Regions from separate parts of the Thalassotalea sp. PS06 genome, predicted to be linked through region 2. Evidence: predicted binding sites of a transcription regulator. Region 2 holds the regulator's gene; the other holds the start of a gene.

Region 1 (16,739 bases), 1.4 Mb from region 2:
CATGGCGCATCGTTCTGAGCGTGTTCTTAGGTATGGTGGCAACTGCCTGGTTGTTCAATACTATCGGTAGTGACACCAATGCAATGTTTGCTATGCCTTGGTACTGGCACTTAGTCGTAGGTGGTTTTGCCTTCGGTATGATGTTCATGGCAACCGATCCGGTAACCATGTCATTCACCAACACTGGTAAATACTTCTTCGGTGCGCTGGTAGGTATCATGGTTGTTCTTATCCGTGTTGTTAACCCGGCATTCCCAGAAGGTATGATGTTGGCAATCCTATTCGCGAACTTGTTTGCACCACTGTTTGACTACTTCGTAGTTCAAGCCAATGTGAAACGGAGACTTGCACGTAATGTCTAGTAATAAAGAATCTTTTGGCAAAACGGTTGGTTTCGTTGTTGCCGTATGTTTGGTGTGTGCGGCACTTGTATCCTTTTCTGCGGTACAGTTAAAGCCATTACAGGCAGCAAACAAATTGCTTGATAAGCAAACCAAAATTCTTGAAGCCTCAGGTTTGTTAGAACTGGCTGGCAACGATATTGTTGGTACTTACAACAACTACGTAGAAGCAAAACTAATTGACCTAGACACTGGTGAGTTCATTGAAGGTGATGCGGATGGTTTTGACGAGCGTCGTGATGCTCGTGATTTAACCAAATCATCAAAGCCTGAAGACGATATCGCCGGTATTAACCGTCGTGCGAACAACTCAGTGGTTTACCTAATCAAAAACGAAGCCGGTGATGTTGAATCGGTTGTGCTACCAATTGTTGGTTCTGGCCTTTGGGATCTAATGCACGGTTACGTTGGTCTTGAGAAAGATTTAAACACGGTTAAGAGTGTAATTTACTCTGACCACAAGGAAACTCCGGGCCTGGGCGCAGAAATCCTGAACCCTAACTGGAAAGCGTTGTGGCCGGGCAAAAAGATTTACGACGAACAAGGTGATGTGGCTATCGAGATCGTTAAAGGTGGCGCTAAAAAAGGCGACATCCACGGCGTTGACGCATTATCTGGTGCGACGCTAACCAGCGTTGGTGTTGAGAAAACATTTGTATTCTGGTTTGGTGACGAGGGCTACGGTCCGTTCATCGCTAACTACCGTAACGGAGGGCTGAACTAATGAGTGACGCTAATTCAGGCAAGAAGGTATTAACGTCTCCAATCGTAGACAATAATCCGATTGCTTTACAGGTTCTTGGTATTTGTTCTGCCCTGGCGGTAACAAGTTCTTTGGTTAACGCGTTAGTAATGACCGCTGCGGTAGTATTTGTAACGGCGTTCTCTAACCTGTTTATCTCAATTATTCGTAACCACATTCCATCCAGCGTACGTATCATCGTGCAAATGGCGATTATCGCGTCTTTGGTAATCGTGGTTGACCAGGTTCTGAAAGCCTTCTCTTATGCGCTTTCTAAAGAACTGGCGGTATTCGTTGGTCTGATTATTACCAACTGTATCGTAATGGGTCGTGCTGAAGCATTCGCAATGAAAGAAAAACCTGTGGTTTCTTTCCTTGACGGTATCGGTAACGGTTTAGGTTACGGTCTAATCCTAATTCTGGTTGCTACAGTGCGTGAATTACTTGGTTTTGGTACCTTGCTTGGTTTTGAAATCCTGCCGCTAATCCAAAACGGTGGCTGGTATCAGGCGAACGGTTTGTTGGTACTACCATTCAGTTCATTCTTCATCATTGGTTTGATCATCTGGGCGATTCGTCAATTCAAGCCAGAGCAAGTAGAGAAGGACTAGGAACTCATGGAACATTATTTAAGTCTTTTTATTAAAACGATTTTCATCGAGAACCTCGCGCTGAGCTTCTTCCTGGGGATGTGTACATTCCTGGCAGTATCGAAGAAAGTAAGCACCGCGATTGGTCTTGGTGTTGCAGTTATCGTTGTACTTGGTATCGCGGTTCCTGTTAACCAAATCATCTATCAAGGCATCCTGGCACCAGGCGCATTAGACGGTCTTTTGGGTGTTACTGACCCGAAAGAGTCTGTAGACCTGAGCTTTTTGTCGTTCATCACCTTCATCGGTGTCATCGCGGCACTGGTTCAAATTCTGGAGATGGCTTTAGATAAGTACTTCCCACCGCTTTATAACGCTTTGGGTATTTTCTTACCACTAATCACCGTTAACTGTGCAATCTTTGGTGCGGTTTCCTTCATGGTCGCTAAGAACCTGACATTGGGTGAGAGTGTGGTTTACGGTCTGGGTTCTGGTGTTGGCTGGGCATTAGCTATCGTATTGCTTGCCGGTTTGCGCGAGAAAATGAAGTACTCTGACATTCCAGATGGTTTGAAAGGTTTAGGAATTACGTTTATTACTGCAGGTTTGATGGCTTTCGGCTTTCTATCCTTCGGTGGTATCTCGTTATAAGGTTTAGACGGGCCGGATATCATCCGGCCCAACATAAAGTTTAAAGGAAAAGTCGATGGAAATTATTCTCGGCGTAACGATGTTTACCGCAATCGTACTGGCATTGGTACTGGTAATTCTTTTTGCCAAATCCAAACTTGTTGCCAGCGGTGACGTTACCATTGCAATTAATGGCGACCCGGAAAAAGCGGTAACTACTGCTGCGGGCGGCAAGCTACTGGGTGTATTAGCAAACCAGGGCATCTTCGTTCCATCTGCCTGTGGCGGCGGTGGTACTTGTGGTCAGTGTCGTGTACACGTGCATTCAGGCGGCGGTGACATTCTGCCAACGGAACTTGGTCACATCACTAAGCGCGAAGCAAAAGAAGGCTGTCGTTTATCTTGTCAGGTAAACGTGAAGCAGGACATGGATATTGAACTTGAAGATGAAATCTTCGGTGTTCAGCAGTGGGAGTGTGAAGTTATCTCTAACGATAACAAAGCTACCTTCATCAAAGAATTGAAACTTGCTATCCCTGATGGTGAATCAGTACCGTTCCGTGCTGGTGGTTACATCCAGATTGAAGCGCCTGCGCATCATGTTAAATACAAAGACTTCGATATTCCTGAAGAATATCGTGGTGACTGGGAGCGTTTCGGCTTCTTCGATATCGAATCGAAAGTTGATACTGATACCCTTCGTGCTTATTCAATGGCGAACTACCCGGAAGAAGAAGGCATTATTATGTTGAACGTGCGTATCGCTACGCCGCCACCTAATAACCTGTCTCTGCCTGCCGGTAAGATGTCTTCGTACATCTGGAGCCTGAAGGCCGGTGATAAAGTTACTATCTCTGGTCCGTTTGGTGAGTTCTTCGCTAAAGAAACTGATGCAGAAATGGTATTTGTTGGTGGTGGTGCTGGTATGGCGCCAATGCGTTCACACATTTTCGATCAGTTAAAGCGCCTTAAATCACAACGTAAGATCAGCTTCTGGTACGGTGCACGTTCTTTACGTGAAATGTTCTATGAAGATGATTTCAATGGCCTTGCCGCTGAAAACGAAAACTTTGACTGGCATGTTGCTCTGTCTGATCCACAACCAGAAGATAACTGGGAAGGTTACACAGGCTTCATCCACAACGTTCTTTATGAAAACTATCTACGTGATCATGAAGCACCAGAAGATTGTGAATTCTACATGTGTGGTCCACCTATGATGAACGCTGCTGTTATCGGTATGCTAAAAGACTTAGGTGTTGAAGATGAAAACATCATGTTGGATGATTTTGGTGGTTAATTTCCGCTAAAAATGCATTCTTTAAAAAGCCGCTTGTTAGCGGCTTTTTTACTTTTAAAGCCCTGTGTTTTAGTGCTGATGGCAGATATGGGGTAGTGTCAGTGCCCGTATAATCTGGATACCAATTCCACTAAGTGTTTTCCCACTCAGTGAGTACTTAAAGGCTTTAGGCAAGGTTCTGGTTGCGGAGAATGGTCGCTCCATTTTTAAAGTCAGTCAAAATCAGTAATGCAGGGTAAACGCCTTTAAAACTCACCCGTAGGGAGTTTATCAGAGGCACATTTACGGCCCTATATTTCGTTAATATAGAATAACTATATCAACAAAATCTATGTTGTATATGAACCTCTGCCCTAACTCTGAGTTGTGTAAAAACTCAATGGACTTGGTATAATTACCAGCAATTACCGATGTCACTCGTTAAGGAATCAACTTGCGTTTATTGAAAAATCCTTATCTGGTAGTTTTTATTTCTACCTTACTTCTGGCTTGTACCGAGCCACAACAGCCCGCCGCCACTGACACTGAAAAACTCCAGGAGTTGCAGCTAAGTGGTTACACCATGGGACCTATTGTTTATACGGTGAAGTTAATTGCCGACAAACAAGCGGTTGAGGAGTCCAATCTTGCCGGTGAAGTTGATGACTTGTTAGTGTCATTAAATAGAAAGATGTCGACCTGGGATAAATCCTCAGAGCTATCCCTGATAAATCAAGGCAGTGCCGAACAGAGTTACGATATATCCGATGAACTGTTGATGGTTATGGGCGAGTCTGTGCGTCTCGCTAAGCTTACTAACGGCAGTTTAGATGTAACCGTGGGCCCTTTAGTTAACTTATGGAGTTTCGGCCCGGAGAATCGTCCTGAAGCGATCCCTACGGAGCAGGACATCAATGATGCCAAGGCGCGTATTGGTATTGGTAAAATCGCTTTGCAGGGGAATGTTCTTCGTAAACAGCAGGATGAGATCTATATCGATTTGTCCGCTATCGCTAAAGGTTATGCGGTTGACAAGGTTGCCGAGCTGTTAGAACAACGTGGTCATTTGAACTATCTTGTCGATATTGGCGGCGAGATGCGAATCAAAGGTAACAAAATTGATAACAAACCCTGGAGAATCGCCGTTGAAAAGCCAATATCAGGGACAAGAGCTGTACAAAAGGTTATAATCCCCGGCGATAACGCGGTAGCTACTTCTGGCGATTACCGCAATTATTTTGAAGTCGATGGGGTCAGGTATTCACACACCATAGATCCTGCAACGGGGTGGCCGATAGATCATAAACTGGTTTCGGTTACTGTCGTTCACCCATCAGCGATGACTGCTGATGGCCTGGCTACCGCCATCGAAGTGATGGGGCCTGAAAAAGGCTTTAAGTTTGCCAAACAACATCGTTTGGCCGTGTATTTAATTTCAAAAACCGATGACGGTTTCGCTGAACAGGCAACCGATTCGTTTAAGCAATTGATTGCTGAGTAATGGGTTAAGACTTATGTCGATATTTTTATTAACGTTTGCTTTCTTCCTGATTATCGTTGCGGCGATGGCAGTAGGCTATATCATTCAACAGAAAAGTTTGGCTGGTAGCTGTGGCGGTTTATCTACCTTAGGTATTGATAAAGCCTGTAATTGTGACAATCCTTGTGAGAAACGCCTGGAAAGAGAACGTCAGGCCAAACTTAAAGGCGAGCAAATCGATATTAAAAACATTTAGTATCCCATTTTATAAGGTGATGCAAGTTGGCTCTTGCGTCCCCTTTTTTATTGCTGTTGACGAATACATCGCGCTTGAATGGACAGTAAGAATTAAGTAATTCTATTCCGATTATTTCTTGCCTGGCGGATACTGTGCAAGGATATTGGCCACGGCTTTATCAATATCCTGTTGGCGTTTTTCTGGCTTGTCATTTCCTTTGGCATTGAAGCTGTCAAAACCACGCCAGATTAACTTTCCACCTTGATGAAAATCTATGGTTACCCGCATTTCCACGGTTTCCCTGCCGGAAACTGGAATCGAAGTATTTACCCCAACCCCTACAGAACTATTGCTGCTATGACGACCCGTACCAAGTCCAATATTAATTGATGAGTTGTTTTGTTTAGTCTGGGTCGTAATGAAATGACTGACAATGATGTGTTGGTCGCTGCCGGTATTGTTAGTTACGCTAAAGCCCTTAGCCAATAGTTGCTGTTCGATGGATTTTGTAAGCCGCTCTTCGGTTAGATCATCGGGTTTTATCCCCTGTTTGCTAGGCCCTTGCTGGAACTCGGAAATGGCGCTGAAGTCTTTTCGGGTATCATAATCGCTGACCGCGGAAGAGGACTGACACCCTTGAATTAGCAGCACAAGCAGACTCATTAACAACAGTTGATAGTGGCTGGAAAATTGCCGTTTTAGCGGGTTCATAAGGGCGTCCTCGTTTTTTGTTTATTATTAGCTTATAGACTCCTGCACCTGTTTTATCAACCAGATGCGGGTGTAATGGACGAAGCGCTTAACTCTCAAATAGTTCGATATCCATATGTAATCTATCTGAGTCACTAAAGGCAATTAAATGTTGCTCTTGCTGACAAACACCAACTTTGGCTGGCAGCTTACAAGGCATCTTAAAGTTGGCTTTGCAATGTGTAACTTCGATTTGTTTATCGAGCAGTAGACGGTGACACATGTACATTCCGTGGATGATAGCTCGATCAAAGCCAAACAATTTAGCACTGACATCATAAAGATGAATTGGGTTGTAATCGCCACTGACCTTAGCATAACGACGGGCCAATTTATGACTGATTAGCAGAAAGTATTCCTGCTGGAACTGGCGCATTTGCTGAGTTTTCTTAGCCGTCGGTTTATCGGTTTTGTCGCGTTTAAGCATCACATTAGTATTGCTAAGGCAATGCTGTCCTTGCTGATGGAATTCGATAACAATCTTAACTTCTTTACCTTTAGGGTGCTCAATGCCCTGATAAATATTAATCTCTAAATCAAAGGGTAAAGCGCGATCAAAATTGTTGAATTGTTGGAATTCACTGGAAAGATGTACCAGGCCAATGGCTTTATAGGCAAATCGTTTGTCAGCGAAAACCTTAAGGATGTAAGGAAAGGCGGTTAAAAACTCATAACTGATTGGTAACTCCTGGCCTGGAGCTATCTGCATGGCTTTGCGAAATTCCTGTTGCTGCTTCAGATTAGCCTGGCAATGAGAATAGTGGCATTGAAAATCGGCAACCTGGGTACTGGGAAGAGATTTTTTCGCTAATAAATTTAAATAGGTCAACATGAATATACCGATGTTTTGACAACACGTTATTAGTCATCAATCTTTTTATACCATTCATTAATATAGAATGGCTATATCAATGAAATCTATGTCGTAAATGAACCTCTGCCCTAACTCTGAGTTGTGCAAAAACTTAGTGGAATTGGTATTACTTTAACGGATCTCTTTGATTTCGCAACTTAATTGCATCAGGGGTTGTTAATGTCGGGGTCTCTGTGATTAATCTCTGATTTGGGTTTGTCGTTTCTTAAAAAAGGGCTGAATGATAGCCTGTATTTATCCGCATTTATTCATAACCACCTATAATTTTTCTAATTCGACAAAAGGTGATGTTATGAAAAAACGTGTGACCCGACTAAGTATTCATCAAAACGCATTGATGGCCGGTATCTTGATGGCAGTAGCATTTTTGCCTTTTTTAATCCCTGTGATGCTATTGTCATTTATGGCTCCTGAGGTTGCCAACCAGGACCCGGATATGCAGCAATTTAGCGGCTGGACATTACTGGTAGTGCCGATTATCTACTTTATCTTCACTTATATCAGTACCGCCATTATGTGCTTTTTCTATAATTTACTGGCGCCGATGATCGGCGGCTTCGAAGTCGAAATTGAATCAGAAAACGGCTAATACTGGCTAATTAAGTAAATAGATGAAATAACGATGTTTGTAATATTGGTCGATTACATCGTTAATGACGCCAAGCTTTGACCAACCCATGACATCGTAATCCTGACCACCTTCGGTTAGGTGCACGACAGCCCGGTAATAATGTAGATCATCGTCATCCGGGTCTTGTGCCAGCGATTCGAGTTGTTCTTCGGTTAAATTAGGTTGCACGTTTTTCTGGCGGTAAACGGCGTAGACAAAATCCGGAGAATCCTCGAGTTTTATTTGTAACTGCCAGCCCAGTTCAGTTTCACCTAAGTGAGCATTCTCTCCCAATGTGATAAATTCTTCGGTTATCTCCGTTAGCGATGGAAGGATGGTGTTTTCAATAAAATTGTCGATATTATCTTTTGTGGGGTAATGATTAATCTTAGTGAGCCGTTCTCGCCAGGATTTATTCTCGGCTCCTGTATGAGGGAACGAGGTTAGCAAAAAACTTTCCTGTTTGAAGGTTTCCACCCGCAGTGCTTTGAGCAAGCCTCCCATCGACATCAACAGTACTATGGTAAAGGGTAGGGCACTGGCAATGGTCATGGTTTGTAACGAGTTTAGGCCACCAGCAAGCAGTAAAATACCAGCAACCAGGCCAACACAAATCGCCCAATAGATACGCTGCCAAACCGGTGTATTGTTGTTACCGTAGGAGCACAGCATATCGATGACCATGGCTCCGGAATCACAGCTGGTGACAAAAAATATCACAATCATTAGCACCGTGAGCCCGGCTAGTATTTCCGTAAACGGAAAATGCTCGAGGAAGACAAACAGGGCGACAGACGTATTTTCGGAAACCATCTGTACTAAATCATCAGCATTACCGCTGCCTACCATCTCAATAGCGCTATTACCGAAAATTGTCATCCAGAACATGGTAAACGCGCTTGGGATCAACAGCACCCCAACAATAAATTGACGAATGGTTCTGCCACGGGAAATACGGGCAATAAATAAACCCACAAACGGTGCCCAGGCTAGCCACCAACCCCAGTAAAATAGGGTCCAGCCACCAATCCAGTCGGTTTTTTCGTAAGCGTAAAGGTTAAAGGTTGAGCGGACAATATGAGATAAATAATCGCCGATGTTTTGCACGTAAGCGGACAACAAGAATACCGTAGGGCCGAGGATGAAAACTAGGGCAAGCAAGCCTAGCGCGAGCCCCATATTGGTTTCAGATAATCGTTTGATGCCTTTGTCCAGACCGCTGACCACAGAAACTATGGCAAAGCCAATAATCACCGTCATTAAAATGATTTGGTTTAAATTGTTTACTTCAATGCCGAACAGATAGTGAAAGCCGGAATTAACCTGGGAAGCACCAAGGCCAAGTGAAGTCGCAACGCCAAATACGGTACCAACCGCCGCAAAGATATCAACCAGGTGTCCCGGCCAGCCATATATTTTATTGCCGATAAACGGGTAGAGTGCTGACCGCAACGTTAACGGCAGGTTCATCCGAAACGCAAAATAGGCAAGGATCAGCGCGACTACTGCGTAGATTGCCCAGGCATGTAAACCCCAATGGAAAAAGGTAGTACGCATTGCTTCTCTTGCGGCTTCTATGGTTTCTGGCGCCGCATCCGGTGGTGAGGAGTAATGCATAATGGGTTCTGCAACACTAAAGAACATCAACCCAATGCCCATACCTGCTGCAAACAACATAGATATCCACGACATCATCGAATAGGCCGGCTTGGAGTGGTCAGGACCGAGGCGAATATCTCCGTATTTTGATATACACAGAAAGATAACGTAAATGAGAATGATGGCGACACTGAGAATATAAAACCAGCTGGCATCTTTGATTATGATGTCCTGCAGGCTATTAAAGTTATCGGCTGCGGAATCGGGCCAGAGCACAGCATAAAGCAGAAGTGCGAGGATAATTGCGGATGAGCTGATAAAGACTTTTCTATTGAGCCCTTCGGGTTGCAGTTTGTTTGGCAAAGCTCACCTCCTAACACAAAGCCTTTGTGGAGAATATCAACGACTTGCCAGCACAGCTCACCGGAAAGTTGGAACTAAGTATAGACAAGCTTTTTATATCTTGAACATTTGATTGAATTTGCTCACTCGCCAGGGTTTGCTTTACAGCTATGAAATCGGTAGACTGTATTTATATACAGTTATTGGTTTGTTGTTGTCGAGGCAATTATCAAAAAGATCATCCACATTGATATGGATTGCTTCTATGCTGCGGTGGAAATGCGGGATAACCCGGCGCTGCAGGATATTCCTATTGCCATTGGTGGCAGCAGCAAACGTGGCGTTATTGCCACCTGTAATTATCCGGCTCGTGAATTTGGCGTGCGCTCGGCCATGCCGGTTGCCCATGCTTTGCGTCTCTGCCCTGATTTAACCATGGTTAAAGGTCGAATGTCGGTTTACAAAGAAGTGTCAGGGCAAATTCGTGGAATATTCCAGCGCTACACCGATTTGATTGAACCCCTTTCCTTAGATGAAGCTTATCTTGACGTTACTGACAGTCCACATTGTCACGGCAGTGCGACATTAATCGCCGAGCAAATTCGTAAAGATATCCAGCAGGAATTGAATCTAACCGCCTCCGCCGGGGTTGCTCCCTGTAAATTCGTTGCCAAGATTGCTTCCGATGAAAATAAGCCTAACGGCATCTGTGTCATTAAACCGGAGCAGGTTCGCGACTTTGTCGCGGAGTTAGATTTAAAGAAAATTCCCGGCGTTGGACCAAAAACGTTAGAGCGTTTGCATCAAAAGGGGCTCAGAACCGGCGCCGATGTGCGTCGTCATTCTTTAGAAGACATTCAGCAATGGTTCGGTAAGTTTGGCGGCAGCTTATATGAGCGTTGCCAGGGTATCGATAATCGGGAGGTAAAAACTGACCGGGTTCGAAAATCTCTCGGCATTGAGACAACTTTGGCAGAAAATATAGATAGTGAGTCTGAATGTCTGCAAGTGCTTACCTCGTTATTACCGAAATTCGAACAGCGTCTGCATAAAGCTGATGAACAGGCAATCTGTCGTCAAGGCATTAAAGTGAAATTTGCTGATTTTACTCAAACCACCGTCGATCAAAGTTGTGCGCAGTTAACGCCAGAACTCTTCCCTTCATTATTAAAAGAGGCTCTGAGCCGAGGTCAAGGTAAGCCAGTGCGGTTACTGGGTATTCACGTCGGTTTCTCTGCCAAACAAGATAAACAACAGCTTTCCTTTAATCTTTGATCTTTGTTCTTTGATCTTAATACCGTTTCTCAGAGTACTTACTAAGCAACTAAGAGACCGGGCTTTCCCATAACTACGATGACTGGATTTTCTGCTAGAAATATCCCATAGTCTGAAAGTAACAAAAATAAATAGAGTAACACTATGAAAAAATTATCAATTTTATTGCTGTTAAGCGGCATGTTAAGTCTGCCGGCACAGGCGGCACAGGATTTCTCCGATGTAAGCATTATCGCCGATAAAGTCGCCGGAGATGTTTATATGCTGCAGGGCGCTGGTGGAAACATCGGAGTACTGGCAACCGATGAAGGCTTATTGCTTGTCGATGATCAATTTGAGCCCCTGGCTGAGAAGATCGAAACGGCAATGAAAGAAATTAAAGATCAGCCGTTAAAGTATGTTGTTAATACTCACTATCATGGCGACCACACAGGTGCTAATGCCTACTTTGCGCAACACGCGCCAATTTTTGCCCATGAGAATGTGCGCAAGCGCGTAGCTGAAGATAATAAGAAAACCGGTGCCCATTTGCCGGTGGTTACCTACAAAGATGGTGTGAAGATTTACCTTGATGATGAAGTGATTGAGTTGATGCATTTGCCTTCTGGGCATACCGATGGTGATACCGTGGTGTACTTTTCGAAGCATAAAGTCTTGCACATGGGCGATCTGTTTTTTGAGGGACGTTTCCCGTATATCGACATCACCCACGGCGGCACAGTCAAAGGCTATCTGGCAAACATCAAAAAGATTCGTGAAAGCTACGCCCAGGACATCAAGATTATTCCGGGTCACGGTAAGCTTACCGATATGATAGGCCTGCAATCTTTTATTGAAATGATTACTTATTCCATCGACCTAGTAGAAACGGCTTTAGAAGAGGGTAAAACCGAAGAAGAGATTCTAAAAGCTGGTATCGGTGAGCAGTATAAAGACTGGAGCTGGCAGTTTATCAATGAAGAGCGCTGGTTAAAGACCTTAATTACTGACCTTGGTAAGTAGATTCGTAATCGTTAACAAAAAGCCCGCTATCAGAGCGGGCTTTTTTAATGGCTTTTTTATTTAGTTTTGCGGTTCAAAGTTGTCATTGAAAAAACGCATGATAGCGTTATTTAAATGCACTTTTACCGGTTTGCCGCGCATGCTGTGCTTAGAGCCTGGGTAAGTCATCAAATCAAACATTTTGTTTTGATCCTGCATGACTTTAATCAGTTTAGTCGTGTTAGTAAACAACACGTTGTCGTCCGCCATACCATGGTACAGGAATAACGAACCCTCGAAACCTTCAACATAGGGGAATACCGAGCTTTGCTCATATCCTTGGGCATTGCTTTCTGGATGACCCAAATAGCGCTCAGTGTAATGGGTATCGTATAACAACCAGTCTGTTACCGGTGCACCACTAACACCCGCCTGGAAATATTCCGGTGCTTTAAACATAGCCATTAACGCCATGTAACCACCGTAACTGTGGCCGTATATGCCAATTCGGTTAGCATCAACAAACGGTAAGGTGCGCAAATATTTCACACCGGTGATTTGGTCGGTTAGCTCGACATCACCAAGGTTTTTGTAGATTGGAAACTCAAACGCAGTACCGCGATAGTTGGAACCGCGATTGTCCAGCTGAAATACGATGTAACCCTGACTGACCATGTATTGAATCATATCGGCGCCACCCCACTGATTCGTAACGCGCTGTGCAATCGGACCGCCGTAAACATGAACAATCACCGGGTATTTTTTGCCTGGTTTTAAGTTTTTCGGGGTGTAGAGTTTGTAATAAAGATCGACCTCACCATCATCGGATTTCAATGTACCGAACTTAGGTGTAACTAATGCATCCAGATATGGCGCCACCGGATGGTTGCTATCCAGTGCATTCTCAATCAAATAAGTAACCCGTTCGCCATTTGCTTTGTGCAAACTTAACTGTGGAGCAACGCTGACACTAGAGAAGTTATCCAGGTAGGTTTGTTTGTCTTTAGCAAAGCGAATTTTATGAAAACCACTACGTTTGCTAATGCGGGTTACATGCTCAGGTGACTTGCCATCTAAGGTGACTTTATAAAGATGCTTTTCTAATGGCGTATCTGCACGGCCAGTGAAGTACACCCAGCCTTGTTCTTCATCGACAGCAACCAACTCGTCGACAACCCATTTGCCTTTTGTTAACTGGGCTAATACTTCCCCTTCATAATTGTAGAGATAAAGATGTTTAAAACCGTCTCGTTCAGAGGCCCAGATAAACTGGCGGTTTTTCTTCAGGAAAGTCAAATCATGATTAAGGTTGATCCAATGATCAGATGCTTCGGTTAGCACAGTTTTGCCAACACGGGATTTAAGCTGGTGGAAACGAAGTTTAAGCGTTTGTTGATCGCGGCTTTGCCATTGATAGCTTAACCCTTTAGAGTCTGGCAACCAGTTAACTCGCGCCAGGTAGATGTCGGTTTCCTCACCAAGTGGAAAGTTTTTCACTTTGCCATTGCTGATTTGCACTGACTTTAGTTTTACCCTGACATTGTTGGTGCCAGTGGCCGGGTAGCGTTGTTCGTAAAGCTTTACTTCTTCGGCATAAATTTCATTACGAATGGCGATATCGACACCGGACTCATCCACCTGAATGTAGGCCAGGTGTTTCTCATTCGGCGACCACCAATAGCCGGTCATTCGATCCATTTCTTCCTGAGCAACGAATTCGGCCATACCGTTTTTGATGGTATCTTTGCCATCTTTGGTCAACGTCACTTCTTTTTTCTTAGTTGCAGTAACATCGATTAAATAGATGTTCTGGCGCTTGATGTAAGAAACGTATTTTCCCTTCGGCGAGAACTTAATATCCGTTTCCCATTCCTTGTCTGCGGTTAGCTGTTGCGCATCTTTGCTCTCGGTATCGTAAAGGTACAAATCACCATTGATTGGAAACACGATACTCGAACCATCAGGGGAGATAACGTATTCCATGATACCGGAACCGTAAACTCGCTGGCGCTCACGGCGGGCTTTTTCTTCGTCACTCAGCTCTTCTTTACCACTGAATATACTGTCAGAGTCCACTAACAAGGTATGTTCGTTGCTGGCAATGTCATATTGCCAGAGATCATAACGATTCTGGTCTTCGAGTTTGGCCTTTAAATAAGAGACTTTACTGCCATCTGGGAAGTATTGTAAGTTTTTCGACTTTTCACCGGTTAACGCCGGAGCGCTATAGATGCGATCAATGGTTAACGGCTTTGGCTCGACAGTTGTCGACGGGGCTGTCTGGTCTTGTGCCAGAGGTTCTTCGGCATGAAGTGTTGCACTTAGCAACAGCATCAGCATACCGGATACTGCTTTTTTCATAGTTTGCCAGAGTCAATAGAATTAAATAACTGATTATTCTACTAACCAAAACCAAACCTGTCGAAGGGTTTGTGTCAAACTATTGGCGATTATGTCGTTACAAAATGTGAACGCTATTACCCAAGCAGGAGCTACAGGATAGCTTCGAGGGCCTGAGCCAGGGTATTTACGCCGATGATTTCCATGCCTTCTATCGGCTCTTTGGGCTTATTTGCCATGGGTACTATGGCTTTTCTAAAACCGTGCTTAGCGGCTTCATTAATACGTTCCTGGCCACTTGGTACCGGGCGAATTTCGCCAGATAAACCAATCTCGCCAAAAGCAACCAGATCCCGGGGCAGGGCTCTATCGCGAAAACTCGACACCATGGCCAGCAATAAGGCTAAATCAACGCTGGTTTCAGTGACTTTGACACCGCCAACGACGTTTATAAATACATCCTGATCGTTCATCTGCAGACCACCATGACGATGCAGTACGGCGAGTAGCATTGATAGTCGGTTTTGTTCAGCGCCTACCGCCACACGGCGCGGGTTAGCGAGTGCGGAATAGTCCACTAAAGCCTGAACTTCTATCAATAAAGGCCTTGTACCTTCCCATAACACCATGACCACTGAGCCAGCGGTTTGCTCTTCTTGTCGGGAGAGAAATATCGCACTAGGATTTTTGACTTCTTTTAATCCTTGGCCAGTCATTGCGAACACACCGAGTTCATTGACGGCACCGAAGCGGTTTTTATTACCCCGTAAGGTTCTAAATCTCGAATCCGTGCTACCTTCAAGCATGATTGAACAATCGATGCAGTGCTCAAGGACTTTAGGACCGGCTAAAGAGCCATCTTTGGTTACGTGGCCAACGATTATCATCGCGACATGGTTCTGTTTAGCAAATCGGGTTAAATAGGCGGCACTTTCTCTCACCTGGGAAACACTGCCAGGAGCAGATTGCACATCAGCCATGTGCATTACCTGAATGGAATCAATCACCATGATTTTCGGCTTTTCCCGATCGGCAATGTTGCAGATATTCTCAACACTGGTTTCCGATAACATTTTTAGCTTATCGGTTTTGAGTTCTAATCGGTGCGCGCGCATCGCAACTTGTTGCAGGGATTCTTCCCCGGTGATGTAAAGAGCGTTCATTTGCTCGGCTAGAGCACACATGGTTTGCAGTAATAGGGTACTTTTACCGGCGCCAGGCTCACCACCAATGAGTATCGCACTGCCAGGAACGATACCACCACCTAATACCCTGTCAAATTCAGCGAATCCGGAACTAAATCGTGGTAAATCACTTAAATCAATGGCATTCAGTACCTGCACCTGAGCATTGGATTGCCCAGCATAGCCAGAAAAACTGTCGGTTCGCTTAGGCGCGGCGCCAAGACGGACTTCGGATATGGTATTCCATGCTTTACATTCCGAACATTGCCCCTGCCAGCGAGGGAAGTCTGCGCCACAATCATTACAAACAAATGCCGTCTTGCTTTTTGCCATGCAAATAAACTCTTTTTATCTCTGTCGGTATGTATAAATGTACAGTGTTTGTTTAGTGTACTTTAATTTTATCGCCCTGCAAAACCTTTATTTTAACCAGTGAGCCAGACAGTCCAAGCCGGAGAAGTTAATGGCGCAATCGGCTTGTTGTAAAACCACAGGTTTGGCTTTGTATGCCACCCCAAGGTTAGAGGCTGCAAGCATTAGTAAATCGTTAGCGCCATCGCCCATAGCGACGGTTTGGCCCGCGGCAATTTCAAACTCATTAGCAAGGCGGCCCAGGGTCTCGGCTTTAACCTGTGCGTCGGTAATGTCGCCAAGGACTTTACCGGTAAGTTTGCCATCGGTAATTTCCAAAACATTGGCCTGGGTAGCATCAAGGTTTAATTCTTTTTGCAGGTAATCGGTAAAATAGGTGAAGCCTCCGGAGGCTACAGCTATACGCCATTGATGTTCTTTAAGCAGATCTAATAATGGACGCAGGCCTGGCATCAAAGGTAAGGTGCTGGCAACGTCAGCAAGAATTGATTCACTGGCACCGTTTAACGTCGCGACTCGTTGTTTAAGGCTTGCGGCAAAATCGAGTTCTCCCAGCATCGCCCGTTCAGTAACTTCGGCAACTTCTTCTCCAACGCCGGCCAGTTTCGCGATTTCGTCAATACACTCAATTTCGATAGTGGTGCTATCCATGTCCATTACTAACAACCCAGGTTGTGCTAATGACGGCGCGTTTTCAATAAACGCCAGTTCGAGGTTGTTCGCCATGGCAAATGTGTTGGCATTGATACGTGACTGCTGCGGATCTGAGGTTTGTACCGAAAAGCGATAACTGGAAACCCCCAGGCGATGATTAATCTGATTTAGATAAACCAGTTTAAGGTGGGCTTGAGTGCATAATTCGTTAAGTTGCGCTAATGTCATCTGACTTAATACAACTAGCTCCCAGCCATTGGTAACCTCTTGTTCGAGGATGGGCTGGCCTTGCTCAAACATGACCGGATTCAACACTTGTAGATCGCTATCGAGGCAGAGAACATCTTGGTCAATTGTAAAAACTGTAGGAGCTTTAATATCTTGATGAGTTAACAATT
Region 2 (16,739 bases):
TAGTGTAAAGGCCGCTTCAGAAACCCTGTTCCTGACGCAACCTACGGTTTCGATGCAACTAAAAAAACTTAGTGAGGCCATTGGCCTGCCGCTCTACCAGCAGGTTGGAAAGAAACTCAAGTTCACCGATGCCGGATTGGCGACGGTAGAAACGGCAAAAAATATTCTGCAAAGCTGTGAAAAGTTAGATATGCAATTATCGAATCTAAGAGGCCTGAAAACCGGTACATTGCGCCTTGCCTGCGCAACCACAGCGAAATATTTTATCCCGCACCTGCTTGGTCCATTTTGCAAGCGCTATCCAGGTATTGATATCCAGTTTACGGTTGCCAACCGTCGCCAGGTAATTGAGAGACTCGAGCAAGGCCTGGACGATTTTTATGTTTTCAGTCACCTACCGGAAGGGTTGGATATCGATGTTATTGAGTTTATGCCTAACGATTTGGTTGCCATTGCCGAAGCCAATCACCCGCTGACGAAAAAGAAACGGGTAACGCTGGAAGAGTTTTGTCAGGAAGACTTTCTCATCCGTGAAAATGGCTCTGGTACTCGATTTGCCACGGAAGCATTTTTTGATAAACAACAGATAAAACCGAATGTTAAAATGACCATTGCCAGTAATGAAGCCATTATCCATTCTGTGCTCTCCAATCTCGGCGTTTCAATATTGTCCGCTCATACCTTAGCCTTTGGTGAAATTTATGATGTCAAAGTCATCAATGTAGAATCTCTGCCGATCCAGTCGAAATGGTCATTTTCATGGTTAAAGGCTCAGAGCCTGTCGCCCATCGCTAAAGTGTTTCTGAATTATGTCGAAACTGAAGGTCGGGAAATGATGGTTAAAGCGGTGAAGTTATAATATTTATGTCGAGCAAATAAACCCTTACTAGCACCTCCCATATACAAACGCTCCCGTGAATCGATTGTCAGTTCTCGGCAATTGCTCCATGCATTGCTCTAATACGTTACATCCGTGTAACGACAGACACAATCGATATATCTAGATCCATGTAGGTAACCATCCATGGTACGGGAGGATTAGTATGTCCATGTGCAAACCCTCCCTTGCTACTACTCGTTAGGAGAGATACAAACCCTCCCTTGCTACCATCCATGGTGCGGGAGGATAAGTATGTCCCTATACAAAAAAGAGTGCCTTTGCAGGCACTCAAGGTACAGCGAAAGGAATTGCTCATCGTTGGGAGGTCGACAAACAATCCACCTAGGAAGTCATTCTAATAACAATTAATGCAATGCGGTTAACAGACGAATATCGCGATTGCGATACAAGGCGTTACGTCGTTTGAAACGACACAGAACTTTTTTCACCCGGCGGATAAAGGTTTGCTGAGCCCTGCCCAATGCGTTGGAAAATGCCAGATGCACACTGTCCTGGGCGGCCATGATATGAACATCAAAGACCCGATCGCCGGCAACCCTCACCGAACACTGTTTATCACGTCCACCCCGGGTGCCATTGATATCTCGAAAGCTTACCACCACATAACGGATTCTTTCATCAACACGGGCAAAGGCGTGCTCAACTTCGCGTTGTATGAAAGCCCGGTAGCGGGACGTCATTTTGATATTATTTGCTCGAATAAAACATTTCATAATCAACCCCTTCTAATAAACTCTTTAAAAAGGATGGATCATTTTTTACATAGATAAAAATAGATGTTTTCTAACACTTGATTAGATAAAAATAAATATAAACACCTGCATTCTTTTAAGCAAAAACTCTATCCATCAGTTCTCTGACTGATTCGCTTTCTCCCATTATCGGCACCGCAAATGCCGAAACAGACACCAATAAAATCACATAGTAGGCGGGATGATTAAGACGATTATAACGATACATAAACCAGCTAGAAGCCAGTAATACCGTGGCGGTTGCAATGGGTAAGGTGTGCAGGGGAATAATTTTCAGATCAAAACCCAATGCCCCAATGTAAACCAGTAACCGGGTTAATCCTGGAGATAACAGCAATAGGGCTGTCGCTATCATGTAAGTGCTGTGTTCACGGGTATCCTTGGTGTTGAGAATGGCTTTCGCGACCAGATAAATAAACCCCGAAACCAGAAACAAATCAACAATACTGACGCCATACATGAATACCTTAAATGGCTCTGGGGTGCCGTCTTTTAATGCGAAAGCAATATTATTGTCAATCGCCGATATCGCTGTACCTGCAACAATACCGGCCAGCAGTATGCCTAATTTTCCGAGGTTTCTATGCAGCGAGCGGTTATTCTTATTGACCGCAATGTATGGTTGCACGATTAACAGCAACATCCACAACATGGCCGACAAGCCATGGGCATGCTGTTCCCAGCTCATTTGCGCAAACCGTAAAAAATAGCTTAATGAAAAACCGCATAGGGTGATCACCAAGGGGATCATTAACCAAAGATATACGCGCTTATAGTTATCATCTTGTTGCATGGTATCTTCCTTGTGAAATTAAATGCCTTGATACCACACACCTCATCAATGCTTTTCGTTCACTATATAAACATCTTCCAGACATGGCAATTAGGGAATCAGTTTAAGGATTATTCAAAAATCACCTTAAACCAGTTTTGATTTGCTTTTGATAATCAACTGTATATACTGACAGTACAATGTACTGTACAGATAGACAGGAATGTTATGCGTCCGTTAACCCCACGCCAATCACAAATTTTTGATTTAATAAAAGAAAAGATCGCAGACACTGGTATGCCGCCAACACGAGCGGAGATTGCCGATTTTTTCGGCTTTAAATCAGCGAATGCTGCGGAGGAGCATTTAAAGGCGCTCGCCAAGAAAGGTTTTATCGAAATGTTACCAGGTACTTCTCGTGGTATTCGCTTAGCGGACGAGCATAACGAAGAGCTTGGATTACCATTAATTGGTCGCGTTGCTGCGGGTGAACCGATTCTTGCTCAGGAACATGTTGAAGATAGATACCAGATAGATGGCAACCTGTTTCACCCTGCCGCAGATTACCTGCTGCGCGTTAACGGCGAAAGTATGAAAGATATTGGTATTCTCGATGGTGATTTACTAGCGGTTCATCAAACCACGGATATCCACAATGGCCAGGTAGTTGTTGCCCGTGTAGAAGAAGATGTTACGGTCAAGCGTTACAAGCGCGAAGGTAATGTGGTTTATCTGCACGCAGAAAATGAAGACTTTGATCCAATTAAAGTCGATTTAACCAGCCAACATTTTAATATTGAAGGTATTGCCGTTGGTGTTATTCGTAATGCCGATTGGATGTAAAAAAGAAGAGTAAAGTGTAAAGGTGGCAGAATGCAGTAAGAGCAATCTTGCGAATATGCAATGTGCTAATGTCCTTTCTTTGATTCCCTGTCGTGGCAGGGAATGACGATTTAGAGTGTGTTCAGTAGTCTGTCGTCTGTCGTCGATTATTTTTTCAACTACCTGAATCACATCCAGGGATACTTGGCCGGTCCCTTTTCAGGTAGTTTTTCCTATCTTTGTTTATTTCTCCAACCCCCTTAAATTAACGAATACTTTTTAACCACTTGTAAAGCACATAAATGTGTTATTTACACCACTAGAAATTGCACTCATATTTTTCTTATTCCCTGCCAAATCAATTCCTGCGCTCACGATATGAGCAATTACTCTACAGATTTCGTTCAAAAAAAGTGCAAATTAACCCTTTAAAGCACTAGACCTTGATGAAAAATTGAGTAATCCTAGAACCTGAATTAGTCATAATCATAATAATTACGCTAAATCCTACCACTTCTTCGATGTAGGAATGCGGTACGTAAGAAAGTGAGAGTTAGTTACATTCAGAATGACAATCAATTACCTGAAGGTTTAAGCAACTCTCTATAACAAATATAAATTTTACGGAAATTTGAGACATCGAATTCAGTTGTATCCTGTCACTTGTTTCTGTCTTTGTTCGCTAAAGCAGAGGAGATGTCTAGTGAAGAGACGTAACCTGGGTTGGCTGATGTTGGGGAGTTTGTTTTCCAGCGCAGCTTGGGCAGACATGCAGTTAAACATGACCAAAGGTGTCACCGATATCAGTCAGGAAGTGTTCGGGCTGCATATGTTGGTAATGTGGATTTGTACTGCCATCGGTATTGTGGTGTTCGGCGCCATGTTCTGGTCGATGATTTTTCATCGCAAATCTAAAGGTGTTAAACCCGCCACCTTCCACGAAAGCACTAAAGTTGAAATACTTTGGACTGCTATTCCCATTATTATTCTTATTGGTATGGCCTGGCCTGCTACTAAGACCCTAATCGCCATGGAAAATAATGACAATTCCGACATCACCATTCAGGTGACTGGTTCGCAATGGAAATGGCATTACAAGTATTTTGATTCCGATATTGAGTTCTATTCCGTACTCACTACGCCGAAAGATCAATTTGATAACCGTGATGGTAACTATGTGACCAAAGGTGAGAACTACCTACTAGAGGTAGATAAACACCTGGTTATCCCGGTTAACAAGAAAGTACGTTTCCTTATTACCTCTGATGACGTTATTCACTCCTGGTGGGTTCCGGATTTTGCCGTTAAGCAAGATGCCAACCCGGGCTTTATTAATGAAGCCTGGACCAAGGTAAATGAACCGGGTATCTATCGCGGTCAATGTGCTGAGCTGTGCGGTAAAGACCATGGCTATATGCCAGTGGTTGTTGAGGTGAAATCTGAAGCCGATTACGCCATGTGGATTGAAGAGCAAAAGCTGGCTATCGAAGAAGCTAAGCTTGCTGAGCAAGAATCTCTGGCATCTACCATGTCGATGGAAGAGTTGATGAGCTTAGGTGAAGAAACCTACGTAGCCTACTGTGCAGCCTGTCACCAAACCAATGGTATGGGTTTACCACCGGCGTTCCCAGCATTGAAAGGCAGCCCAATGGTTACCGAAGATAAAGCCGCACACATTGACATCGTTCTTAACGGTAAAGCGGGTACTTCGATGGCTGGTTTTGGTAAGCAATTAAACCTTAAACAACTAGCTGCTGTTGTGACTTACGAGCGTAATGCCTGGGGTAACAATACCGGTGAAATGGTTCAGCCTGCCGACGTTAATGCCCTTGCAGCTCCTGCTCAATCTGCGGAAGTTAAAGCAGAAGACAGCAAAGAATCTGCTGAAAAGAGTGTTGAAACTGTCGCACTGGTTTCTGAGAAATCAGAAGCATCAGAAGATACCGCTAGCATCAGTGAACCTGCGACCATGGAACAACTGATGGCCGAAGGTGAAAAAGTCTACATCGCCAAATGTGCTGCTTGTCACCAAGCCAATGGTGCGGGTTTACCACCGGCATTCCCGGCTCTTAAAGGCAGTCCAATGGTTACCCAGGATATCCCGGCTCACATCGAAATGGTGAAAAACGGCAAACCTGGAACGGCAATGATGGGCTTTAAAGATCAGTTAAATGCCCGTGAGATGGCGGCTGTTATTACTTATGAGCGAAACGCCTGGGGTAATGACACCGGTGAGCTTGTGCAAGCAAGCGATATCGATGCCAAGCAAGAATAAGAGGTAAGACATGACGACTGTAACAGACACAATTGAAAACGTGGATGAGCATCATGATCATCATGCCGATCACAAAATGACTGGCATCAAACGTTGGCTTTTAACAACCAACCATAAAGACATTGGTTCTTTATATCTGTGGTTCTCTTTCATAATGCTGTTAACCGGTGGTGCCATGGCTATGGTCATCCGGGCAGAATTATTCCAGCCGGGTCTGCAAATTGTAGAACCAGACTTTTTTAACCAGATGACCACAGTACATGGTCTGATCATGGTATTTGGTGCCATCATGCCGGCCTTTACAGGTTTGGCGAACTGGATGATCCCGATGATGATTGGAGCGCCGGATATGGCGCTACCACGCTTGAATAACTGGAGCTTCTGGATTTTACCTTTCGCGTTCGCGATTCTTTTAGCTTCGCTATTTATGGAAGGTGGTGGTCCTAACTTCGGATGGACCTTCTACGCGCCATTATCTACAACCTATTCAAATGGTAGTACCGCATTCTTTGTATTCGCTGTCCATATTATGGGGATATCCTCAATCATGGGTGCGATCAACATTATCGTTACTATCATGAATATGCGTGCGCCTGGCATGACTTACATGAAAATGCCATTGTTCGTATGGACCTTCTTCATTACCGCTTACCTGTTAATCGCCGTTATGCCGGTACTGGCAGGTACCGTAACTATGGTATTAACTGACACCTATTTCGGTACATCTTTCTTTGATGCCGCTGGTGGTGGTGACCCGGTTTTATTCCAGCATATCTTCTGGTTCTTCGGTCATCCCGAAGTTTACATCATGATATTGCCGGCATTTGGTATCGTATCGACAACCATTCCTGCATTTTCTAGAAAACCATTATTTGGTTACAGCTCAATGGTTTACGCTACCGCCTCAATCGCATTCCTGTCATTTATCGTATGGGCTCACCATATGTTTACTACGGGTATGCCGCTAGCGGGAGAATTGTTCTTCATGTACTGCACCATGTTAATCGCCGTCCCTACCGGGGTTAAGGTATTTAACTGGGTAGCAACCATGTGGCGCGGCGCCATTACTTTCGAAACCCCAATGCTTTTCTCTATCGCCTTTGTGATTTTGTTTACTATCGGTGGTTTCTCAGGGTTGATGCTGGCAATGACACCGGTGGATTTCCAATATCATGATACCTATTTCGTCGTTGCCCATTTCCATTATGTTCTGGTAACCGGTTCATTATTCTCGATTTTTGCAGCGGTTTATTACTGGCTACCGAAATGGACTGGTCATATGTATAGCGAAAGACTGGGCAAATGGCATTTCTGGTGTTCGATGGTTTCAGTAAACGTGCTGTTCTTCCCAATGCACTTCCTTGGTCTGGCCGGTATGCCACGTCGTATTCCGGATTATGCATTGCAATTTGCTGACTTTAACAAGTGGGTAAGTATTGGTGGTTTCGCGTTCGGTTTGTCGCAGTTGATATTCCTGGTACTGGTTATCAAGTGTATTCGCGCCGGTAAACAAGCAGAAGCGAAATCCTGGGAAGGCGCCCAAGGCCTGGAATGGACGGTGGCTTCACCGGCACCATACCACACCTTCTCTACACCACCGAAAGTCGATTAATTTAGTGAGGTAGCCATGTCAGAGAAAACACCAGAGCAAAAACCAGAACAATCACCAGAACAGGTGTCGGATCAAAACCAACCACAGATAAAAAAATCTGTTGTTAAGTTATGTATCACAGTCGTTGCTATGTTCGGGTTTGGTTTTGCTTTGGTACCTCTCTATGACGTGTTTTGTGAAATAACCGGTTTAAACGGCAAGACCGCCACTGAGGCGACAACCTATCAGGCGGATGGCGTAGACGAAAGTCGAACCATTACGGTGCAGTTTATCAGTCGCACTGCTAAAAATGCCGCCTGGCAGTTTGAACCAGAAATGAATTCCATCCAGGTTCACCCGGGTGAAATGAAATTTGTGAAGTTTTATGCCAAAAATAACACCGGCGATCATGCGGTAGCGCAAGCGGTACCAAGTGTTTCACCGGGCCAGGCTGCGAATTACTTTCAGAAAATAGAATGTTTCTGTTTTAACCAGCAGCCATTACAGGCTAATGAAGATATCTGGATGCCATTGCAGTTTTATGTCGATCCGGACTTACCTGAAGATATGACCGAGCTTACCTTGTCCTACACCTTGTATGACATAACCGCGAGCGAGGGTTCATAGACTTTATCAGGTAATGCATAAAACATTGGGGAATGAAGGAAATCTTATGTCGAGTAAAGATTACGAAAATTATTATGTGCCAGAGCAAAGTCACTGGCCCATTGTTGGTGCAGTAGCACTGTTTTTAATTGCTATCGGTGCCGGTAGCTATGTTGCAAACCTTGATACTGGTGAGGGTTTAGGGGGTTACATCCTACTTGCTGGTATTGCCATGATCATTTACATGATGTTTGGTTGGTTTAGTAATGTCATCAATGAATCCATGGCCGGTAAGTACTCCGCACAAATGGACGCGTCATTTCGCCAGGGAATGAGTTGGTTTATTTTCTCAGAAGTAATGTTCTTCGCCGCATTTTTCGGTGCCTTGTTTTATGCCCGTATGCTGTCCGTGCCCTGGCTTGGCGGTGAAGGCAATAACTTTGAAACCTGGAACGTATTGTGGCCTGAGTTTCAGGCTACCTGGCCGTTAATTAAAACCCCAGATGGCACCACAACTGAAGCGATGGGCTGGTATGGGTTGCCGCTGATTAACACCATTTTACTATTGACCTCGTCGTTTACTGCGCATTTTGCCCACATGGCATTAGAGCAGGATAAACGTGCGTCATTGAAGTTCTGGTTAGGAACAACGATTTTATTAGGTTCCGTATTCCTGGTGCTACAGGTACTGGAATATCAGCACGCATACGCGGATATGGATTTAACCCTGACCAGTGGTATTTACGGTAACACCTTCTACCTGTTAACCGGTTTCCACGGTATGCACGTAACCTTAGGTACCATCATGTTAATCGTGATGTTCTTAAGAATTAATCGCGGTCATTTTACCCCGGATAACCATTTTGCTTTCCAGGCAACCAGTTGGTACTGGCACTTTGTTGATGTGGTGTGGGTACTACTTTTCGTATTCGTATACATCCTATAAACAAAAAGTAGAGGTTGGGGCTTGAACCCCAACCTTTAAACCGGTCTGGGGTTTGGGGTGATAATGCCCGTCGCCATACCGATAAGAATTAACACAATAATCAGCGCTGAAATAAGTACGCGTCGACCAATAAATTTGGACATTTTTTCCTGCCCTTGAGGTTTTTTAACCATCAGGCGCATGGCACGAAACAAGTTGTAGATCATCGTGGCAAGTAAAACCACGATCAGAATTTTAAATAACGTATCCAAGATACCTCCATTGTTCGTTGTTTTTATTAGAAGTTGTAATGGCAGAGTCAGTTAAATCAAAACACAAACACTCATCCAATCACATGTTTATCACCATCATCAGTGAATGGCGATGGCCATGGATATTGTTTACCTTGCTGGTATTTTCATCATTAATCAAGCTTGGATTATGGCAATGGCAACGCGCCGATGAAAAGTTTGAACGCCTGGCGCGGATGCAGGAATTAACCGCTACACAACCATTATCCCTTAGTGATATTGACTATCAACAACAACCAGACCAGCTTAATGATTTACCGGTAAAGCTTACCGGAACATTCCTCAACGATTTCGTTTTCCTACTCGATAACCAGACCGATAATGGCAAAACCGGCTACCGGGTATTCATCCCGTTTCAAGATGAATCTAGCGGTCAGAGTATATTAGTTAACCTGGGTTGGATTGCCGGTAGCCTCGACCGCTCAGTGTTACCGAAAATCGATGCGCTGCAACAAGCTTATCAATTTACCGGACGAGTTCGGGTTATCGAAGACCCAGTATTTCAATATGCTCAGGCATTGCACGATAACTGGCCGCAACGCGTACAACATATCAGTCCCGAAGCCATTGCCGAGCACCTGAAATTTAATCTTGCACCGGTTGCGATTTATCTCGACCGCGATGTCACAATTGGTTATAAAAAGAACTGGCATCCCATCGTAATGCCACCCGAAAAACACCGCGGGTATGCCTGGCAATGGTTTAGCCTGGCAGCTGCTTTTTTATCGTTAATGATTTGGGCCGCATATAAGAATAACAAAGGAAGTAAAACTCATGACTGAACCTCAGCAATCTCCGTCAAAGCTTAAGTCTCGTCTAAGTCTCATTATGGTCATCGGTGTATTCGTCATCCCAGTGATCATTGCCAAGCTTGCCCTGAATAATCATTGGTTCAATGAGGGCGTAACCAATCAAGGTTCGTTGCTGGAACATCCGTTAGATCTAAAAGAACTTGGTGTAGCAACCGATAGCGTCGATAAGCAATGGCTGATTATCTATGGCCTGCCACAGTATTGCGACGAAAAATGCGACAAAACTTTATTTTCCATTAATCAAACGTATCTGGCGCTCGGTAAAGAAACGCCCAGAGTCACACCTTTAGTGATGGATCCCGTTGGTACTCATCAGGAATTACTCGGCAAACTGAATAGCAATCACTGGCAGGTGCAACCCTCCTCAGCGCAAGCAACCCTGAGGGTGTTGCCTAGTCAGGTTTATATTGCCGATCCTTTGGGTAATGTGATGATGATTTACAAGCGCCCGGAAAGCGAAGAAGAATTTAAACAATTCTCTAAAGATTTATTGTCCGATATGCGCAAATTATTGAAGTACTCACGAATCGGATAACGAAAACCACCAGAACAAACCGTAACCAATACAACAAAGGAAAGACGTATGAATAATAATAAACCTTTGCTTATCCTGACCCTGATATTAGCCCTTGGGGTGATTTCTCTTGGTGCATATACACGTCTTACTGACGCCGGCCTGGGTTGTCCAGACTGGCCAGGCTGTTATGGTTTGATTGACGTTCCAAAAACTCAGGAGCAAATAATCAAAGCGGAAATGGCGTTTCCTGAACGCCCGGTTGAGCCTCATAAAGCCTGGAACGAAATGATTCATCGTTATTTCGCCGGTACCCTGGGCTTGTTAATTGGTTTGATTTTTATTCTGTCATTTAAAAACCGCGAGCAGGGTGGCCCCTTATATTTGCCATTAATCATGCTAGGGGTGGTTATCTTTCAAGCGGCTTTGGGTGCCTGGACCGTAACCTTAAAATTGATGCCAATCATTGTCATGGGGCATTTGTTAGGCGGCTTTTTAACCTTATGCCTGTTGTACCTGCTGTTGCTCAGGATAAGTAAAGTCAGGGGCAGCAGTAATGATGCAGCGTTAGCGAAATACACTCCGTTTGCGTTTATTGGCATTGTTATTCTTGGTCTACAGATTGCTCTTGGCGGCTGGACATCATCAAATTATGCGGCACTGGTATGCCAGGAACTGCCGGTTTGTCATGATGGCTGGATGGAGCAGCTGACCTTCAGCGAATCTTTCCAATTGATACCACCAGAGAGAGAGACTTATGAGTTTGGTTATTTAGGCGCGGCTGAGCGTGTCACCATTCATGCCATGCATCGCATCGGCGCGATGATAACCTTCTTCTACCTTGCCTGGTTAGCACTCACCCTGTTTTTCAAAGCGCAGTCTGCAACCATGAAAAAAGCTTCACTGATTATGGGTGGCATTTTACTAATTCAAGTTGCACTTGGCGTATCAAACGTCGTGTTTTCACTACCGCTAGCGGTTGCGGTTGCCCATAACGTGGTGGCTGCAATATTAATGTTGGCGCTTATCACCATCACCTATACCCTCAAGCCTCGCCCGGAGAATGCTTATGTCTGAAATCGTTACTGAAACCAACGCCAAAGGTGTTGTCGTCAAATCTGAAGTAAAAACATTCACAACTCCACTGTGGCGCGAATATTATGAAATCACCAAACCCAGGGTTGTGGCTTTATTGGTGCTGACCGCATTGGTTGGGATGTGCATGGCAATTCCTGGCGCCATTCCTTGGCAAATAATGCTACCGAGCATTGCCGGTATCTGGTTACTTTCCTCAGCTTCTGCGGCAATCAATCACATTGTTGATCAGCAAATTGACGCGAAAATGGCAAGAACCAGCAATCGCCCTTTACCCAATGGCCGCATTACCACGACTAAAGCCATTGTGTTTGCCACCGCGTTGAGTCTGATTGGGTTTGTCTTGCTTTATGCGTTAGTAAATCCTCTCACCGCCTGGTTAACCCTATCGGGTCTGGTCGGCTATTCCGTTATCTACACCATGTATTTAAAACGTGCGACACCACAAAATATCACTATTGGCGGATTAGCCGGCGCCATACCGCCACTGTTAGGCTGGACCTCAGTGACCAATGAGATTCACCCTCACGCGCTGCTATTGGTATTGTTAGTGTTTACCTGGACACCGCCGCATTTCTGGGCTTTGGCTATTCATCGCCGTGATGATTATGCCAAGGTAAATATCCCTATGCTGCCGGTAACCCATGGCATCAACTTCACCAAAACGCAAATCCTGTTGTACACAGTATTGCTATTTATTGTCGGTCTTATCCCTTATTTAGTGGAGATGAGTAATTGGTTATATCTGATCGGTGCAGTAGCCTTGAATGCGATTTTTCTCGCCTATGCCTGGAAGTTAAAATTCAATGCTGAAAAAGATACGGCGATGCAAACCTTCCGTTTCTCGATCATTCATTTAATGTTATTGTTTGTGATTCTGTTAGCGGATCATTACTTATTACCTCTGCCGTAAAATTTAGGCAGAGTCTATGACTTGAGCGCCGATAAGTTGGCGCTCTTTTGTTTGTCAGGATGTCTCTTATGCAAAAATTTATTCTTATTATTCTGGCCATTCTCTCCGCGGCCATAGGTTTGATTTTGTATCAAACCTATCAGCAAAGTCAGCAAGTTGAACAGGCTCTGGTATATCAGCAACCACGCAGTGTATTGCCATTTGCGCTGACCGATCACAACGGCGATGAATTTGCCAATGACCGTCTTGCTGGCAAGTGGTCTTTGGTATTTTTCGGCTATACCTCATGCCCGGACGTATGCCCGGTTACCCTGCAAGAGCTGAACTATGTTTATGCTGATCTCAACAAAGCAGCCGAAGATCCGGTACAGGTTTTGTTGGTCAGTGCTGACCCGCAACGCGATACGACACAGCGCTTAAACAGTTATATTAACTACTTCAACAAAGAATTTATTGCCCTTCGCGCAGAACACGATGTATTGTTTCCGTTTTCCAGGAATCTGGGGTTGATGTATTCAATCACCGACGATATGAGTAAAGAAAATTATTTGGTAAATCATAGTGCTTCGATTGTTTTGATTAATCCTCAAGGGAAAATTCAGGCAATATTCAAACCCGCGGTTCAAGTTGGTCAGGTACCAAGCGTGGACGCAAAAATACTATTGAGCGATTTTGCTAAAATCGTCAAACAAACCTCTTAAATAACAATAAAAATATCGGCTGCGAAGCACGATACAGGGAAGACAATGAAACTTAATTTACTCAGTTCAATTACATTAGCTGCATTTCTTTGTGCATATACTACTAAAAGCTATGCAAACGAAAATGAGCAGGAAACGGCAAGTGAAATTGCAGAAGCTACGGTGGCAGTTGATGAGCATACCGACTTTGCTGAACTGACAGAAGAACAACAATACCAACTTTGGGTACAACAAACGCTGGAGTCATTAACACCTATTAATGGTGTGGTTGAAATCGACGGTGTTGGCGCCACCTTAAACATTCCGGAACAATATTACTTTCTAAATCAGCAAGATTCTAAGGTCGTATTGGAAGATATCTGGGGTAACCCACCGAGCGAAACGGTTCTGGGAATGTTATTACCAACCGGTTTAACGCCATTTGATATGGAATCCTGGGCAGTGACCATTGAATTTTCAGAAGATGGTTATGTTTCTGATGAAGATGCCGCTGATATCGACTACAGCGAATTACTGCTACAAATGCAGAAAGATACCCTTGCCGCCAATGCCGAGCGTGAAGAGGCAGGTTATCCAGCGATGCAATTAGTCGGTTGGGTAAGCCAGCCTTTTTATGATCAGCAAAGTAATAAGTTGCACTGGGCAAAGGAAATCAATTTTGCCGGTCATGAGACCAATACCCTGAATTACAATATCCGCGTTCTCGGCCGTAAAGGGGTTTTGGTTCTTAATTTCATCGCCGGCATGGACCAAAAAGATATCATCGATGACAACCTTGATAGCGTTTTGGCAATTGCCGAGTTCGATGCGGGTTCACGTTACGCGGATTTCGATCCGGAGATTGACGAAGTTGCCGCATACGGTGTCGGCGCGCTTGTTGCCGGCAAAGTACTGGCGAAAACCGGATTTCTGGCTGCAGCTATTATGTTTTTGAAAAAATTCGGTATCTTTATCCTGATTGGGATTGGGGCGCTATTGAAAAAAGTTTTCTCAAGAAAACCAAAAGCTGAAGAAGCCACGTCTTAATTCAAATAAATCACTCATTATGGTTAAAGGCGATGCACTGCATCGCCTTTTTTATTGCCCTAAAAGAGATTAGAAACATCCGGTAACGGTTTGATATTACGCTTTATTCGCAATCATAAGGGATTTCTGCCAATAATAATTTTATGTCCTGGCTCGATAAGGAAGTCTCTATGGTTATTAAACATGCTCTGCTCTCGATTCTTTGCGCAAGTACACTCGCCTTGCCTTTGAGCTCAATGGCGGAATCATTTTCCGACAAGCTAACCGATGCAGCCTTGCTTCGCACGCAAGCGTCAGTAACTTATGATGGTCGTTATCTTGCCATTGCTTATCCTAACGGCGATGTCCCTGCCAATATCGGTGTATGCACCGATGTGGTAATTCGCTCATATCGGACCTTAGGCATAGATTTACAACAACTGGTTCACGAGGATATTCGCGAGAATTTCAGCGCTTATCCTTCCAAAAGGATTTGGGGATTAACCCGTCCCGATACCAATATCGATCACCGTCGAGTTCCCAATCTGCAGGCATTTTTCCGCCGTCATGGTGAAACCCTTACCATTTCCAATCAAGCCAGTGATTACCAGCCAGGAGAATTAGTAACCTGGATGTTACCAGGAAATTTACCCCATATTGGTATCGTCAGTGACCAGCGCTCAGCAATTTCCGGCAACCCGTTAATCATTCATAACATAGGTTCAGGACCTGAAATCAGCGATATGCTGTTTTCCTTTGAAATCACCGGACGTTACCGTTATTGGCCGGAGAAATCGGTCGAATAACCGCCAACCTGGGATTTTTACTGGCACTTTTTGTGCGAGTCCTGATAAAATTAGCAGCAATATTGACTGATAAAAGAACGAGTAGAGAGATATGGGCAGAGCGTTCCAAAACCGTAAAGAGTCTATGGCTAAAACTCAGGGCCAAAAAACTAAGGTTTACTCAAAGTACGGTAAAGAAATTTATGTTTGCGCCAAGAATGGTGGTGTAGACCCCGATGGTAACCTGGCACTTCGTCGTTTGATCGAAAAAGCGAAAAAAGATCAGGTTCCAACCCACGTAATCGAAAAAGCGATTGATAAAGCCAAAGGTGGCGGTGGCGAGAACTATGAAAGCGCTCGTTACGAAGGTTTCGGCCCAGGCGGCTGCATGGTTATCGTTGACTGTCTAACCGACAATACCAACCGTACCATCAAAGACGTCCGTCAGGCATTTACTAAAACCGATTCGAAAATTGGTGGCCCGGGCTCTGCGGCACACATGTTTGACCACCAGGCATTATTCTCATTTGAAAATGATGACGAAGAAGCGGTGCTTGAAGCGCTGATGATGGCCGATGTCGATGTAACTGATATCGAAAACGACGACGGTATGATGACGGTTTTTGCCCCACACACTGAATTCTTCAAAGCGAAAACGGCATTAACTGAAGCGTTCCCAGAAATCAATTTTGAAATGGAAGAAATTACCTGGGTTCCACAAACTTACACCACCATCAGTGGTGAAGAAGATTTAGCGAACTTTGAAAAGTTCATCAATATGCTAAATGATAGTGATGATGTGCAAAACATTTATCACAATGCTGAATTAGAAAGCTAATCGCGAATATCTAGATATTCAAAAGCCAGCTCTCATGCTGGCTTTTTTATTGTCCGCACCATAAACAAAATGTCTTTTACAGCGCTCTAACTCACTATTAATACTAGCCTTTTTGATCCATTCATTTGACCAACAGCGAACGCGATTTATTAGCAGATTGCTATAATTAACGGATAGCTTATTGCTACTGAATATCAGTACTGGAGGCGTTATGAATAATTCAGCTGTTTATTTTATTGATGTATTTGCGGCGTTAATGATGATTATGGGTATTTGGATTTTATTCCGTCCAGAGCCGGTTTATGGCTACATCGAACGCAAACGCCAGGATCTTTCCACCCATGTTCTCGCCGTCGTTGTTCGGGTAATTCTCGGCGCCGCACTAATTCTGGCAGCCAGTCAATCGAGTTTTCCCCTGACCTTTAAGGTTCTCGGTGGTTTATCAATTGCTGCCGCGGCGGTATTTTTATTAATTGGCAGAAAGCGATTTCAACAGCTGCTTAGCTGGGCGCTCTCCATCGGGCCTAATACCAATCACATTAAATTATTGCTCACTCAGTGAGAATTTAAAGGCTTTTAGACAAGGCTTGGATTGCAGAGAATGGTCGCTCCATTGTCAAAATCAGTAACGCAGGATAAACGCCTTTAAAACTCACCCGTAGGGAGTTTGTGAGAGGCCCATTTACTGCCCTATATTTCATTAATATAGAATGACTATATCAATAAAATCTATGTTGCAAATGAACCTCTGCTCAAACTCTGAGTAGTGCACAAACTTAGTGTGATTGGTATGAATTTCATCATCTGGCTGGACTCGCCGCCTTTGCTTTCGGTGTTTTTCTGCTAATGTCATTAAACTGACTGAAAAATAGAAGAGGCGTCAATGGAAGCAACAATCACTACCTGGGCTCTGGAGTTTATCCGTTGGTTTGCCATGTTCATTGGTGCTTTTGGCGTTGTCATCACCATTCTACCATCACCAATATTTGGCTTTCTAGGGCGTTTTAAACACCTTTTTCTGTTTCACTTTCTCGCCGTCGCGGTGAGGTTTTTATTTGGCGCCGCACTCCTTTATACCGCTAGCCAAACAAAATTGCCCGAGGTTGTGCAGATATTGGGAT

What was found. The regulator LexA, encoded in region 2, represses DNA repair genes until DNA is damaged. The targets are predictions, from matches to a motif close to TACTGTATNNNNATACAGTA.
Region 1: a site for LexA is predicted at 9,718-9,737, ahead of dinB (DNA polymerase IV). Genes of this name have one in related genera too.

The regions. Positions count from the first base shown of each region.
Region 1 is NZ_CP041638.1:1,074,546-1,091,284, forward strand. It holds gene FNC98_RS04685 (NADH:ubiquinone reductase (Na(+)-transporting) subunit B) at 1-362, shown strand, start outside; gene FNC98_RS04690 (Na(+)-translocating NADH-quinone reductase subunit C) at 355-1,125, shown strand; gene FNC98_RS04695 (NADH:ubiquinone reductase (Na(+)-transporting) subunit D) at 1,125-1,754, shown strand; gene nqrE (NADH:ubiquinone reductase (Na(+)-transporting) subunit E) at 1,761-2,384, shown strand; gene nqrF (NADH:ubiquinone reductase (Na(+)-transporting) subunit F) at 2,440-3,663, shown strand; gene FNC98_RS04710 (FAD:protein FMN transferase) at 4,097-5,143, shown strand; gene nqrM ((Na+)-NQR maturation NqrM) at 5,157-5,378, shown strand; gene FNC98_RS04720 (DUF4136 domain-containing protein) at 5,490-6,071, opposite strand; gene FNC98_RS04725 (MaoC/PaaZ C-terminal domain-containing protein) at 6,160-6,942, opposite strand; gene FNC98_RS04730 (hypothetical protein) at 7,277-7,573, shown strand; gene FNC98_RS04735 (BCCT family transporter) at 7,580-9,556, opposite strand; gene dinB (DNA polymerase IV) at 9,764-10,810, shown strand; gene FNC98_RS04745 (MBL fold metallo-hydrolase) at 10,955-11,812, shown strand; gene FNC98_RS04750 (S9 family peptidase) at 11,873-14,152, opposite strand; gene radA (DNA repair protein RadA) at 14,284-15,648, opposite strand; gene serB (phosphoserine phosphatase SerB) at 15,736-16,739, opposite strand, start outside.
Region 2 is NZ_CP041638.1:3,459,256-3,475,994, forward strand. It holds gene FNC98_RS15310 (LysR family transcriptional regulator) at 1-859, shown strand, start outside; gene FNC98_RS15315 (hypothetical protein) at 1,246-1,614, opposite strand; gene FNC98_RS15320 (hypothetical protein) at 1,730-2,446, opposite strand; gene lexA (transcriptional repressor LexA) at 2,654-3,268, shown strand; gene coxB (cytochrome c oxidase subunit II) at 3,978-5,522, shown strand; gene ctaD (cytochrome c oxidase subunit I) at 5,533-7,134, shown strand; gene FNC98_RS15340 (cytochrome c oxidase assembly protein) at 7,150-7,740, shown strand; gene FNC98_RS15345 (cytochrome c oxidase subunit 3) at 7,787-8,665, shown strand; gene FNC98_RS15350 (DUF2909 domain-containing protein) at 8,701-8,916, opposite strand; gene FNC98_RS15355 (SURF1 family protein) at 8,955-9,737, shown strand; gene FNC98_RS15360 (hypothetical protein) at 9,730-10,302, shown strand; gene FNC98_RS15365 (COX15/CtaA family protein) at 10,351-11,358, shown strand; gene cyoE (heme o synthase) at 11,351-12,289, shown strand; gene FNC98_RS15375 (SCO family protein) at 12,358-12,990, shown strand; gene FNC98_RS15380 (DUF2167 domain-containing protein) at 13,036-14,016, shown strand; gene FNC98_RS15385 (DUF1287 domain-containing protein) at 14,187-14,801, shown strand; gene FNC98_RS15390 (YebC/PmpR family DNA-binding transcriptional regulator) at 14,893-15,618, shown strand; gene FNC98_RS15395 (hypothetical protein) at 15,830-16,180, shown strand; gene FNC98_RS15400 (hypothetical protein) at 16,502-16,739, shown strand, end outside.